2 regions of the Flintibacter sp. HCN-6482 genome follow, and region 1 is predicted to be linked to the other one. Evidence: predicted binding sites of a transcription regulator. Region 1 holds the regulator's gene; the other holds the start of a gene.
The links. Region 1 encodes HrcA, which represses chaperone genes, less so after heat shock. Its sites were predicted from a motif close to TGTTAGCACTCNNNNNNNNNGAGTGCTAACA; they were not measured.
Positions count from the first base shown of each region.

Region 2: a site for HrcA is predicted at 4,762-4,792, ahead of WKS99_RS02505 (Hsp20/alpha crystallin family protein). Genes of this name have one in related genera too.

Region 1 covers NZ_JBBKBK010000005.1:76,960-84,199, reverse strand. Annotated here, with positions in the region: gene dnaJ (molecular chaperone DnaJ) at 1-356, opposite strand, end outside; gene dnaK (molecular chaperone DnaK) at 539-2,383, opposite strand; gene WKS99_RS12985 (hypothetical protein) at 2,425-2,562, opposite strand; gene grpE (nucleotide exchange factor GrpE) at 2,625-3,236, opposite strand; gene hrcA (heat-inducible transcriptional repressor HrcA) at 3,258-4,325, opposite strand; gene WKS99_RS12970 (hypothetical protein) at 4,641-4,796, shown strand; gene WKS99_RS12965 (MBL fold metallo-hydrolase) at 4,832-5,674, opposite strand; gene WKS99_RS12960 (MATE family efflux transporter) at 5,688-7,076, opposite strand; gene WKS99_RS12955 (cysteine desulfurase family protein) at 7,106-7,240, opposite strand, start outside.
Region 2 covers NZ_JBBKBK010000001.1:514,195-521,434, forward strand. Annotated here, with positions in the region: gene WKS99_RS02490 (acyl-CoA dehydratase activase-related protein) at 1-2,165, shown strand, start outside; gene WKS99_RS02495 (2-hydroxyacyl-CoA dehydratase) at 2,287-3,618, shown strand; gene WKS99_RS02500 (2-hydroxyacid dehydrogenase) at 3,682-4,671, opposite strand; gene WKS99_RS02505 (Hsp20/alpha crystallin family protein) at 4,915-5,346, shown strand; gene clpB (ATP-dependent chaperone ClpB) at 5,533-7,240, shown strand, end outside.

The DNA.
Region 1 (7,240 bases):
TTAGCTCTCTGCTGCTGACCACCAAAGCCACTGAAGCCGCCGCCGAAGAAGGAGCCAAAGATGTCTCCCAGGTCGATGTCCCCCATATCGAAGCCGCCGAAGCCGCCGCCACCCCCAAAATTGGGGTCTACTCCCGCATGGCCGAACTGGTCATACTTCGCCCGCTTCTCCTTGTCGGACAGGACCTCATACGCCTCATTGACCTCTTTGAATTTGGCCTCTGCCTCTTTGTTCCCCGGGTTCATGTCGGGGTGGTACTGCTTGGCCAGCTTACGGTACGCTTTTTTCAATTCTTCGTCCGAGGCCCCTTTGGACACGCCCAAGACCTCGTAATAATCTCGTTTCTGTTCTGGCATGATATCACCTCTGTTTCAGAGTTCAGAGTGGAACGTGAAGAGCGGAGATAAGGTCTGCGGCACATATGCCCGGAGTGAATGACCATATCTTCACTCTCCACTCTTTACCCTTCACTCTTTTGAACAGGCACAATGGCGCGCAGGCGGGGCGATGCCCCGCCCGCGCGGACCATAGATTTCTATTACTTCTGATCGTCGTCCACGACCTCATAGTCCGCATCGACCACATCAGGGCCGGCGGCGCTACCGCCCTGGGCGCCGCCCATATCGGGGCCGGGGCCGGGCTGGCCGGCCTGCGCCTGGCCATACAGCTTTTCGCTCACTGCGTAAAACTCCTTCGTCAGAGCCTCGGTGGCCTCCTTGATGGCTTGGGTGTCATTTCCCTTCAAGGTTTCCTTCAGGTGGTTCAGCGCGCTCTCCACCTTGCCCTTATCTCCAGCGGGGATCTTATCGCCCATCTCCTCCAGGGTCTTTTCTGTCTGATAAACCATCTGGTCCCCGTTGTTGCGGATGTCCACCTCTTCCTTCCGCTTGGCGTCTTCGGCGGCGAACTGTTCAGCCTCCTTGACTGCCTTATCAATGTCGTCCTTCGACATATTGGTGGAGGAGGTAATGGTAATATGCTGCTCCTTGCCGGTGCCCATATCCTTGGCGGACACGTTCACGATGCCGTTGGCATCGATATCAAAGGTGACCTCGATCTGAGGCACACCCCGGCGTGCGGGAGCGATGCCGTCCAGGTGGAAGCGGCCCAAGGTCTTGTTGTACTGGGCCATCTCACGCTCGCCCTGGAGAACGTGGACTTCTACGGAGGTCTGGTTATCAGCGGCGGTAGTGAAGGTCTGGCTCTTCTTCACGGGGATGGTGGTGTTACGCTCGATGAGCTTGGTCATCACGCCACCCATGGTCTCAATGCCCAGGGACAGGGGGGTGACGTCCAGCAGCAGCAGGTCCTTCACGTCGCCGGTAAACACACCGCCCTGGAGAGCGGCGCCCAAGGCCACGCACTCGTCGGGGTTAATGCCCTTGAAGCCCTCCTTGCCAGTCAGCTTCTTTACCATCTCCTGAACCGCGGGAATACGGCTGGAGCCGCCCACCATCAGGACCTTAGACAAATCGCTTCCGCTCAGTCCGGCATCAGACAGAGCCTGCTTCACAGGGCCGCTGGTGGCTTCCACCAGGTGGGCGGTCAGTTGGTCGAACTTGGCCCGAGTCAGGGTCAGGTCCAAGTGCTTGGGGCCGGTGGCATCAGCGGTGATATAGGGCAGGTTGATGCTGGTAGAAGTGACACCGGACAGCTCGATCTTGGCCTTCTCAGCAGCCTCCTTCAAGCGCTGCATGGCCACCTTGTCGCCGGTCAGGTCCACACCCTCAGTTTTCTTAAACTCCGCGGCCATCCAGTCCATGACGCACTTGTCGAAGTCGTCGCCGCCCAAGCGGTTGTTACCAGCGGTAGCCAGCACCTCGATGACGCCGTCGTCGATATCCAGGATGGATACGTCGAAGGTGCCACCGCCCAGGTCATACACCATGACCTTCTGGGCGGTCTCCTTGTCTACGCCGTAGGCCAGAGCAGCGGCGGTGGGCTCGTTGATAATCCGCTTCACGTCCAGGCCGGCGATTTTACCAGCATCCTTAGTGGCCTGGCGCTGGGCATCGGTGAAGTAGGCGGGGACTGTGATGACGGCCTCGGTGACTGTTGTGCCCAGATAGGCCTCGGCGTCCGCCTTCAGCTTCTGCAGGATCATGGCGCTGATCTCCTGGGGGGTATACTTCTTGCCATCGATGTTCACCTTGTAGTCGGAGCCCATCTCACGCTTGATGGAGATGACGGTCCGGTCGGGGTTCGTGATGGCCTGGCGCTTGGCCACCTGACCCACCATACGCTCGCCGTCCTTGGAAAAAGCCACCACAGAGGGGGTGGTGCGGTTGCCTTCGGCGTTGGGGATGACGACAGCGTCGCCGCCCTCCATGACCGCTACACAGCTGTTGGTCGTACCTAAATCGATACCGATGATCTTAGACATAATTCATTCCTCCTAAATATATGACATTCATGTTTACAAAGTTAAAATAGGAACAGCGGCCCGATGGCGTAGAGCGCGGCGCACCAGGCCAGCAGGCCCCCAGCGAGCAGCAGGGTATAGGATACAGCATCACAGGTTTTCGCTTTACAGCACTGCTTGCAGGGCTGATTTCTTTTCACTGTTTTCCTCCTTTAATCCCATCGGCTTTTGAAAATAAGCCGCGCACCTCGGTTCCGTTCCCCTAATTGGCCACCTGCACCATGGCGAAGCGGATGACCTTCTCGCCGCACTGGAAGCCGGCCTGGAACACGGCGGCCACTACGTTCTCGCCCAAGCTCTCATCCTCCACGTGCATAACAGCGTTATGGAGATTCGGATCAAAGGGCTGGCCCAGGGCGGGAATCTCAGTGATGCCCAGCTTGGAAAGGATCTCCTTCAGCTGGTTCATCGTCATCTCCACCCCTTTTTTGTAGGCTTCGTCGGCGGTGTCCTGCTTCAAGGCCCGCTCCAGGTTATCATAGACGGGAAGAAACGCGGCGGCGGTATCCGCCTTGGCGTCGTTCCAGATGGACTCCTTCTCCTTGGCGGTCCGCTTTCGGTAGTTGTCGTACTCCGCGGCCAGGCGGAGAAAGCGGTCGTCGAGGGGTGCGGTCCCCTCTCCGGAGGGCTCCTCCTTGGGTGCCTCCCCTGATTTCTGGTCCCCCTGGGCGGCCTCGCCGGCCTCCTGGGGCTCCCCTTTCTCCTCCTGTTCCGTGCGAACAGCCTCTTCCTCAGGCTCCACAGCCTCTTCCTTCCGAATATCCTCCTGACACTGCTCAGGCTGGGCCTGCTTCTTTTTATTTTTATCGCTCACGATGCGGCGCTCCTTTCCTGCTTATGGCTCCTGTGTATCTGTTTTCTCTGCCGGGGGTAACTCTCCCTTGCCGAACATGCGGGTCAGGCTGTCGGCAAAATAGGACAGGCGGGCGGTGACCTTGGCGTAGTCCATCCGGGTGGGTCCAACCACTCCGATGACGCCCTTCATATTTTCTCCAATGTCGTAGCTGGCCATGACCACACTGGTGTCCTTCAGCGCGTCACTGACATTTTCCGGCCCGATCAGGATGTTCATGTTCTGGCCGCCGGTCATTGTCACAGGCAGCCGGGCCACATCCTTCTCCTCGGCCAGATAGTTCATCAGAGGTTTAGCCTTGTCCAGGCTTCGGTATTCCGGGTGTTCCAGCAAGTGAGTGATTCCGGTAGTTCGGACCTTTTGGCTGCTCTGTTCCGACAGGATCTCCACCGCGAAGTCCACCACCAGGGCAATCAGCTCAAAGGCGCCTGGAGCGGTGCGGGTCTCCATCTTGTCCAAGGTCTGTTCCATCTCCTCCTGGGTCAGTCCCACGAAGGAACTGTTCAGAACCGCGGAGAGCAGTTGGAGCTGGGTGTCAGAAACCTCCTCAGGGATATGGATGAGTTTATTTTTAACGATGGAGTTGTCCGTCATGACCACGGCGATAAAGGCGTTTTCTTCCACTTTCAGCAGGTCATAGCGTTTGACGGTGATCCGCTCCGCGGGGGCGGCCATGGTAAATACAGGATAGTCGCTGAACTGGGATAGGACCTTTCCCGCCCGGTCGATCACTCGATCCAGCTCCTCCATCTTCAGGTTCAGCGCCTCGTTGATACGCTGAGTCTCCTGCATGGTCAACTGCTGATGACCCATCAACTCATTGACATACAGCCGGTAGCCCGCGGCGGAGGGTACCCGTCCGGCGGAGGTATGGGGCTGCTCCAAAAGGCCCATATCAGTCAAATCAGCCATCTCGTTCCGGATGGTGGCACTGGACACATCCAGTCCGGCCCGCTCCGCTACCATTTTCGACCCCACAGGCTCGGCGGTGGCGATATAGGTTTCAATGATGGCCCGAAGAATCCGTCTTTTTCTATCCGTCAGCTCCATGTTTCCCCCCCCTGTTCCTTTTATCTCGGCATGCGCTTCCGGCCGTTCCGGCTCAAGACAGCTCCGCTCCGCGGACCCTTCGTCTTATATCCTCATGCCGGCCTGCTTGCGCTTTGATCATTTCGTTAGCACTCAATACTCCTGAGTGCTAAAGATAATGTACCACCGGGGGGCAGAATTGTCAATAGGCACTTTATGAATTTGTTGTAAACAAATGAATCCCGCCAATTTTTTGCATCTTCTATCTTTTGCTGCTAAGAGCTCCGGCTCTTGACAAATGTTTCTAATGTATTACACTAGATATGAGGTGATTTTATGGGGATCGAAAAAAAGAATTACAGCTTTCGTTTTCATGAGGACATGGTAGAACGCCTCCGCGCCCAGGCCCAGCTGGAGAACCGCTCGCTCTCCAACCTGGTGGAAACGATTCTGCTCCAATATCTCTCCACTTTAGAGGAGAAAACAACATGACCGTCTGTCCATAGACAGGCGGTCATGTTTCTTTTTTATAGGGTAAACACCTGGCCGGTATACAGTCCCTGACAGCCGGGACCGAAGTATTCCGTCAGCCGCTCCAGGGCTGGCTGTCCGGTGCAGTGGCCGGTCAGGATTCGCTCCACCCCCAGGGCCTTCAGCGCGTCAGCCACCGACTGTACATACTCCGGCGAGCAGTTCATGCCAGTCCCCCCCTTGGCATACATATGCAGTCCGCCCACCACGGCGTGCACCCGCTTTCCGGGCAGCTGGTCCAGCACGCCCCGCACGATGTTGACGATGCCCCCATGGCTGCAGGAGTTGAAGACCACCAGTCCCCGCTCCCCCTCCAGCACCAGGGACTGCTCGTGGCTGAAATCGTCCGGGACAAAGTCATCCTCCCCTCGCTTGCAGACCAGGTTAGACGCCTTTCCCATAAAGGCCGGGTCCTTTGGACCGTCGGGCAGCAGCCACCCACCCTCCAGCAGCTCCATAGGTCCCGGTACTGGGACAAGCCGCTCTCTGGCCCCCTCCCAGATATCCCGGTGGACGCCAATAAATTTGGGTCCCTCCTCTGTCATGGAGAAGTAGGGCCCTCCGGCCTGGGGGCGGACATAGACCTTGGCTCTCTGGTTGAGCTGGAAGAACCGGCGCAGGCCATCGGCGTGGTCATAGTGGCCGTGGGACAGCACCCCCAGGTCCACATCCGCCAGGTCCACCCCAAGCTTCTGGGCGTTGTCGGCAAACCGTCCTGAGGCGCCCCCATCCAGCAGCAGCCTCTTCCCCCGATATTCGATATACAGGGACAGGCCGTGCTCCGGCACCAGACCGCATCCCTCCTGGGCAGTATTTTCCATTAATACGGCAACTTTCATGTCCTGTTCCTCCTTATTCCAGTGCTCCAGAGCGGGTCAAGTCTCGAATCCACTTGCCGCTCCTTAATCTCCACACTCCCCCGACGCACTTACAAAACTGCTCTACCCCCAGGGACAGGTAGACCCAAAAGATCCCCGTCTTCAACACCAGCCCACATATAGCGGCCATAGGTACTGCCACCAGCCAGAGCGGGAGAATGTCAATGAGCGTAGTGGCCCGCACATCTCCCCCTCCCCGGAGGACTCCCACAATATTCACGCTGTTAAAATCCTTCAGCGGCATGATGACCGCCTGGAGAGTAATCATCATAGTGGCCGCAGCCGCCGCTCCCGCCGAGAGCTTAAACAGCGGGAACACATAGGTAGGCGCCAGGAAAACCAGTACCAGCCACAGGGCCAATCCCAGCGCCGCGCCTCCTACGGCGGCCAAGGTGTTCAGGGCGAGTCCCACTCCATATACCCTGTCCTTATGTCCGGCACCGATCTCCCGGCCAATGATAATCGCCGCGGTAGAGGCAAGTCCCATGGAAACTACCTTACATATTTTCTCTACATTTCCTGCTAGCGTATAGGCGGCCAGTATCTCCGTGCTGCCCGCCATATGTCCCATGACTGTGGGATACATAGAGGTACCTAGCCCCCACAGGGTTTCATTCAGCACCACTGGCCCACTGCACATCAGAAATTGACGGGCCAGCCGCTTTCCTGGCCGCAGGACCAGTCTCCACCGCACCCGGAAGATCCGATTCCTAGCCATGTGACAGGCCACGATGACAACCTCTAAAACGCGTGCGATGAGGGTGGCCAGAGCCGCCCCTTGAACTCCCAGTGCGGGCGCTCCCAGATTTCCGAAAATAAATACCCAGTTCAAAAAGGTATTCACTGCCATAGAGGTAGCCAGAATGTACATTCCCAGTTGGGGATGCTCCATACTGCGGAAGGCTGCAATATAAGTCATTGAAAAGGCGTTGAATACATAGGACAGCCCCGCCAGCCGGCCATATTGGGCGGCCAGCTCCACCACCGCCCGGTCGTTGCCAAAGAGGCTGAGAAATTCTACCGGACAGATCAGCAGAATGACCGAGCACAGAGACGATACTGCCATCACCAGCCACAGGGCCATCCCATAGATCCGATTGATAGACTCCATGTCCTGTTTGCCCCAGTATTGGCTCAACAGGACCGTGGAGCCGCTCTGCACTCCAAAAATAAAAAGCTGCACTACAAACAGTGGAATATTGGCTAGGGTAACCGCCGCCATCGGCTCCTCCCCCAGCAGCCCCACCATAAAGGTGTCCGCCATGCTCAGGGTGCTGGTGATCATATCCTGGAGGATGATAGGCGCGGCCAGAGCAGCGACCTCCTTATAAAAATTCGGTCCTCTCCGCATATAGGCAAACATGGAAACGCTCCTTTTTCGTTGTTTCTCATTCAGGACAGGGATGGGAACAGCTTCTCCGATGCCCCTTTCAATCCCTCAATTAAGGCGTCTACGTCCTCCTGCTTGGTATCGTAGGAAAAGCTGATCCGCAGCACCCCGTCCCGTTCCCCCTTGGGCAGTTTCAG
Region 2 (7,240 bases), on a different contig from region 1:
ACTATCAGCCTGTCCCCTTTGAGGAGGTGCTGAAAAAGCTGGCCGACAGCGCCGAGGCCACCACCCTGGTGGACACCATGCCTCCCCTGTTCTCCAGTCAGGAGGAGTACGACCAATTCAGTGCCCGGCACAACGCCAGCCGCCCCCCAGAGGTGGATATCCATACCTACTCCGGTCCGGCTTGGCTGGGCATCGACGCTGGCTCCACCACCACCAAGCTGGCCCTCATCACCGCCGACGGCGGCCTGCTGTATACCTATTACCACTCCAATCTGGGTAACCCCGTGGCCATCGTGCTGGAACAGCTGCGGACCATCTACGCCATGTGCGGTGACCGTATCGTGATCCGCGGCGCCGCCGTCACCGGCTATGGCGAGGACCTGATCAAAAACGCCTTCTCCTGCGACCTCGGTCTGGTGGAGACTATGGCCCACTACAAGGCCGCCGCCCACTTTGAGCCCTCCGTGGATTTCATCATCGACATCGGCGGTCAGGATATGAAGTGCTTTAAGATCCGCAACGGCGCCGTGGACTCCATCATGCTCAACGAGGCCTGCTCCTCCGGCTGTGGCTCCTTCATTGAGACCTTTGCCAAGGCTCTGGGCTACAACATAGCGGATTTCTCCAAGCTGGGACTCTTCTCCCAACATCCGGTAAATCTGGGCTCCCGGTGCACTGTGTTCATGAACTCCAGCGTCAAGCAGGCCCAGAAGGACGGGGCCAGCGTGGAAGATATCTCCGCCGGTCTGTCCACCTCCATCGTGAAAAACGCCATATATAAGGTTATCCGGGCCGCCTCCGCCGACGATCTGGGACAACACATTGTGGTCCAGGGAGGCACCTTCCTCAATGACGCGGTGCTCCGGGCCTTTGAGCAGGAGCTTGGCCGGAATGTGACCCGTCCTGTGATTTCGGGCATCATGGGCGCCTTCGGCGCCGCTTTGGCTGCCCGTGACCTGCACCTGGACAAGAGCCAGCTGCTGGGCCGGGAGGCTCTGGACCGTTTCTCCCACACCGCCAGACCCGCTACCTGCGGCCTGTGCACCAATCACTGCTCCCTCACCGTCAACTCCTTTGACGGGGGGCGGCGCTTCGTCTCCGGCAACCGGTGCTCCCGTCCTCTGGGGGAGGAGCCCAGCCATCTGCCCGACCTGATGCGCTACAAATACGACCACCTCCGCTCCCTCCATGGGACGGGGCAGGGAGATGGCTCCAGAGGGAGAATCGGTATTCCCTTCGGCCTGAATATGTATGAGAACCTCCCCTTCTGGTTCGAGTTGTTCACACGACTCAATTTCCGGGTGGTCCTCTCCCCCCAGTCCAGCCGCAAGCTCTATCTCAAGGGCCAACGCACAATCCCCTCTGACACCGTGTGTTACCCCGCCAAGCTGCTCCACGGCCATGTGGAGGCGCTGGTGGAGGAGGGCGTGGACGCCATCTTCTACCCCTGTATGCCCTATAACTTTGACGAGGGTGTCAGCGACAACAACTACAACTGCCCGGTGGTAGCTTACTACCCCGAACTGCTGGCCGCCAACGTACCCGACCTGAAAAAGACCCGGTTCCTCTACCCCTACTTTGGCCTTCACCGCCCCAAGGATTTCGAGCGCAAAGCCAGCGAGTGGTTTTTCAACGAGTTTCAAATCCCTAAGCGGGAGACTGTGGCCGCCGTCAAAGCCGCCTATGCGGCCTACGATGCCTATAAGGAGGATCTAAGGGCCCGCGGCCGGGAGTATATCGCCCAGGCGCGGGCAGAGGGACGCCCCATCCTGGTGGTGGCTGGCCGCCCCTACCATATGGACCCGGAGATCAACCACGGTATCAACGATCTTATCACCTCCTACGGCTTTGTTCTGGTCACCGAGGATGCGGTGGCCTATCTGGAGGATAAGGCTCCCCGCCATGTTCTCAACCAGTGGACCTATCACGCCAGGATGTATAACGCCGCCCGGTATGTGTGCACCCAGCCGGATATGGAGCTCATCCAGCTGGTATCCTTTGGCTGCGGCATCGACGCTATCACCGGCGACGAGATGCGCTCCATCCTGGAGGACGGCGGCAAGCTGTACACCCAGTTGAAGATCGACGACATCAGCAACCTGGGCGCCGTCAAGATCCGCATTCGGAGCCTGATGGCCGCCATTGAAGCCAGAAAACAGAGTTGAGTATTTCTAGGTGTAAAGCTTGGAGATATTGTGTTCGTTGAAGGCGAACAGGTTTTGAATCACCCGGCGGAGCCGGACACTGAATCCCCGCTCTCCACTCTTTTCAGAAAGGGACTTTTTTATGGCAAAATTAGTTTATGACGAAACTGGCCGTCTGCTGTTCACCAAGGAGATGAAGGAGGAGTATACCCTCCTGATGCCCCAGATGCTCCCCGTCCACTTCGGCATGATGCAGAAGCTGCTGGAGTGTGAGGGCTACAAGGTGGATATGCTCACCACCAACCACCGGGGCATTGTGGATGAAGGCCTGAAATATGTCCATAACGACACCTGCTATCCCGCTCTGCTGGTCATCGGCCAGCTCATCGACGCGGTGAAGCACGGCGGCTATGACCCCCACAAGGTGGGCCTGCTCATCACCCAGACTGGCGGCGGCTGCCGGGCCAGCAACTATATCCACCTGCTGCGCAAGGCTCTGGAGAAAGCGGACATGGGCTATATTCCTGTGGTTTCCGTCAATCTGTCCGGCCTGGAGAAGAACCCCGGCTTTTCCTTGACCCTCCCCTTCATTCGCAAGGCGGTCTTTGCCATGATGTATGGAGACATCATCGTCAACGTGGCCAATCAGGTCCGCCCTTATGAAGTAGAGCAGGGAAAGGCCGACGCCATGATCGCCCACTGGTCTCAGAAGCTGGTAGACGGCTTCCAGAGTGGGAAGGGCATGAGCCGAGGGCAGATGCGGGCTCTCTTTGACCAGATCTGCGCCGACTTCGCCTCCATCCCTGTCCAGGGTGAACCCAAGATTCGTGTGGGCGTGGTTGGGGAAATCTATGTGAAGTTCGCCCCCCTGGGCAACAACAATTTGGAGCAGTTCCTGCTCTCCGAAGGCGTGGAGCCCGTAGTCCCCGGCCTGACCGATTTCATTATTTTCAAGATTTACAACCGGGTGGCTGATGTGGATCTGTACGGCGGGAAGTGGATCAAGAAGGCCGCCTGCCGGGCCTTCATGTCCTATATCGAGGGCTGTCAGAAGGATATGATCGCCGCTCTGAAGAAGTCCGGCCGCTTCCGTGCCCCCGGCACCTTCCAGGAGCTCCACTCCCTGGTCCATGGCTATCTGGGCGACGGCAACAAGATGGGCGAGGGCTGGCTCCTCACCGCCGAGATGCTGGAGCTCATCCACTCCGGCACCAACAATATCGTGTGTACCCAGCCCTTTGGCTGCCTGCCCAACCACATCGTGGGCAAGGGTATGATCCGCAAGCTGAAGGACGAGTACCCCTACTCCAACGTGGTGGCCATCGACTACGACCCAGGCGCCACCAAGATCAACCAGGAGAACCGCATCAAGCTGATGCTGGCCAACGCCAAGGGCCTGACTCATCAGGAGTCCCCCGCGCCCAGAGCGCCCCAGCCTGAAGTGGCTCCCAAGCTGGCTCATGCCCACAGTTAAGCTTTCCCTCTCAACAAAAAAGGACCCGGTACAGTGGTGTACCGGGTCCTCTTTTCTTTTTTCTCACAGCCCATTGACGATAAAATTGGGCCGCTTCCCCTCCAGCACCAGCTGGGCCGAGGTCCACATATTGGTGTGGGCCCGGTGGAAGGAGCCGCCGGTATTGCCGCCCAGATGGGGCGAGTAGATGGCCCGGTCCGCGACCTCTGGAGGGAGGTCCACCAGGGGGTGGTCAGCGGGAGTGGGCTCCGGTTCAAAGACATCCATAGCGATGGCACCCAGTCGGCCGTCGATGAGGGCCTGCCGGACGGCCAGGCTGTCCACCAACAGGCCACGAGAGGTGTTCACTAAAATGGCTCCCGGCTTGAACTTGTCTAGCAGAGCCTTGTCCACCATATGAGTGGTCTCCGGGGTGACTGCACAATGGAGAGATACAATGTCGCACTGGGACACCAGCTCCTCCAGTGGGAGATATTCCACGTTCAGCTCTTCCTCTACCTGGGGTGGACGGCGGTGGGCGGTGTAGTAGTACATCTTGCAGCCGAAGGGAGCCAGCAGCCTGGCTGTGGCGGTACCGATGTCCCCCAGCCCTACCAAGCCCACAGTGGATAGACCCAACTCCGGAGAGTTGGAGGCCATGACCGCCTCCTTCATCTCGCGTTGACGGCCTTCCCGAAGGGCGTTGTGGCCAGTAATACCGTGACGTAGAGCCATGAGCATGAGCATCACCGTATGCTCCGCCACTGAAGCGGCGTTGCAGCCTTTATTGTTGCACACAAAAATGTTCCTGGCCCTGGCCGCCTCCAGATCAATCCGGTTGTAGGCCACCCCCTCCGATTGGATCAGCTTCAGACCGGGCATCAGGTCCATCAGTTCTCCCGTCACGTCCACGATGGGGTCGGTGAACAGGATCTGGGCATCAGCGTTTTCCCGCGCCGCCTGTTGTGGGGACTGGTCCAGAGAACAGTAGGCCGTTTCAAAGGGCAGCTGTGCAACAAACTCCGGCATATAGGCCTCATAGCGTGCCTTCGGCCCTAAGATCAATACTTTCATGATTCATCCTCCCGGTCATTGATAAATTTTTTCCTCTGGGAAAGAATATAAATATTGTAGCACACTTTTTTTGTTGGTACAACACTCCAATATTAGCACTCAAATAATAAGAGTGCTAATATTTACAATTTATACACAAAGTGTGCAAGAACTGTTCACATTTGGACGATATACTAGGACCAAAGTTAAGTGAGGCAGGAAGGGCCGCTGAGATCGGACCCCCACCTCAGAAAGGAGTTTCTTATGATGTACAGTATGATCCCCTTTGGCCGCTATCACGGCGGTCTAGACACGATTTTTGATGACCTGGAGCGCAGCTTCTTCCCTCCCGCAAACCGCCAGCCCACCGCCTTTCGGACCGATATCCGGGATGAGGGTGACCACTTCCTTTTGGAAGCTGAACTGCCTGGCTTCCAAAAGGAGGATATCCATTTGGAGCTGAAGGAAGGCATCCTGACCATCTCTGCCCAGCACGAGGAAAAGCAGGAGAAGCGGGACGACCAGGGCCAATACCTGTGTCGGGAGCGCCGGGTCGGCTCTTTTGTCCGCTCCTTTGATGCCTCTGGCATTCAGGAGGACGCTATCCGAGCCTCCTATGAGAACGGAGTGTTGACGTTGATTCTGCCTAAGATGGCTGAGATACAGCCTCAAAGCAGAAGGATCGCCATTCAGTGACCAGAAGGAAGGGCAGGCTTCAGAGCCTGCCCTTTTTTGGGGGTGCCGGTGTATACGCCAGCCAGCGAGCGTCAAATTTTTTCTTGCAAAATATCTCAGGTTGGTGTATTTTTGTTTTAGCAAACAATTCAGTCAAGTGCTAATTTATGACAATCTTGAAACCAAAGTTAAAGGAGGTTTCTTTTCATGAATATGGATCGATTTACTCAAAAATCCCTGGCCGCCATCCAGGGGGCCAGGGACATCTCCCAGGAATACGGCAATCAGCAGATCGAGCAGCCCCACCTGTTGCTGGCCCTGGTCAGTGACAACGAGGGGTTCATTCCCCAGCTGCTCGCCGCTATGGGCATGACTGTTCCCAGCTTTGAGGCGGCAGTGAAGGGGGAGGTCCAGAAACTGCCTAAAGTGTCCGGGTCCGGCCGGGAAGCGGACAAGGTCTATGTGTCCCAGGATGTGGACAGGGCCCTCCGCGGCGCGGAGCAAGAGGCCCAGGCCATGAAGGACGAGTACATCTCAGTGGAACACATCTTCCTCGGTCTGCTGGCACAGCCTGACAGTGCCTTAAAGGAGTTATTCCGCACCTACCATGTGGACAGGGAGAAGGTGATGCAGGCTCTGGCCAGCGTCCGCGGCAACCAACGGGTGACCTCGGACAACCCGGAGGATACCTATAACGCCCTGAAGAAATACGGCACCGACTTGGTGGAGCGGGCCCGCCAGAACAAGCTGGACCCGGTCATCGGCCGGGACGATGAAATCCGGAATGTCATCCGCATCCTTTCCCGTAAGAGCAAGAACAACCCTGTGCTCATTGGCGAGCCCGGCGTGGGCAAGACCGCCATCGCTGAAGGTCTGGCTCAACGGATTGTCAAGGGAGATGTGCCCGGTTCCCTGAAGGACAAGACGATCTTCTCCCTGGACATGGGCTCCCTTGTGGCCGGGGCCAAGTACCGGGGGGAGTTCGAGGAGCGGCTGAAGGCCGTCCTCAACGAGGTCAAAAAGTCCGAGGGCCGCATCATCCTCTTCATTGATGAGCTGCACACTATTGTGGGCGCTGGCAAGACTGAGGGCAGTATGGATGCAGGCAACCTGCTCAAACCCATGCTGGCCCGTGGCGAGCTCCACTGCATCGGCGCCACCACTCTCAACGAGTACCGGCAGTATATCGAGAAAGACGCCGCCCTGGAACGTCGGTTCCAGCCCGTGATGGTCAACGAACCCACAGTAGAGGACGCTATCGCCATCCTCCGGGGGCTCAAGGAGCGGTATGAGGTGTACCACGGGGTCAAAATCACGGACGGGGCTATCATTGCCGCCGCGACCCTGTCCAACCGCTATATCACCGACCGCTTCCTGCCGGACAAGGCCATCGACTTGGTGGACGAGGCCTGTGCCATGATCCGCACCGAGATGGACTCCATGCCCACTGAACTGGACATCATCCAGCGGAAGATCATCCAGCACGAGATTGAGGAGGCCGCCCTGAAGAAGGAGACCGACAAGCTGTCCCAGGAGCATCTGGCTGAGATTCAGAGGGAACTGTCCGATATGCGGGAAGAGTTCAAGGCCAAGAAAGCCCAGTGGGACAACGAGAAGGGGGCCATCGGCAAGGTACAGAAGCTGCGGGAGGAGCTGGAGGCGGCCAACGCCGCCCTGGAGAAAGCCCAGCGGGAGTACGACCTGGAGAAAGCCGCCGAGCTGCAATATGGCCGCATCCCGGAGCTGAAGAAAGCCCTGGAGGCGGAGGAGAGCATCGCCAACGAGGGCAAGGCCCGCTCTCTCCTGCGGGACAAGGTCACCGAGGAGGAAATCGCCCGCATCATTGAACGCTGGACCGGCATCCCGGTGGCCCGGCTGATGGAGGGGGAGCGGGACAAGCTGCTCCACCTGGAGG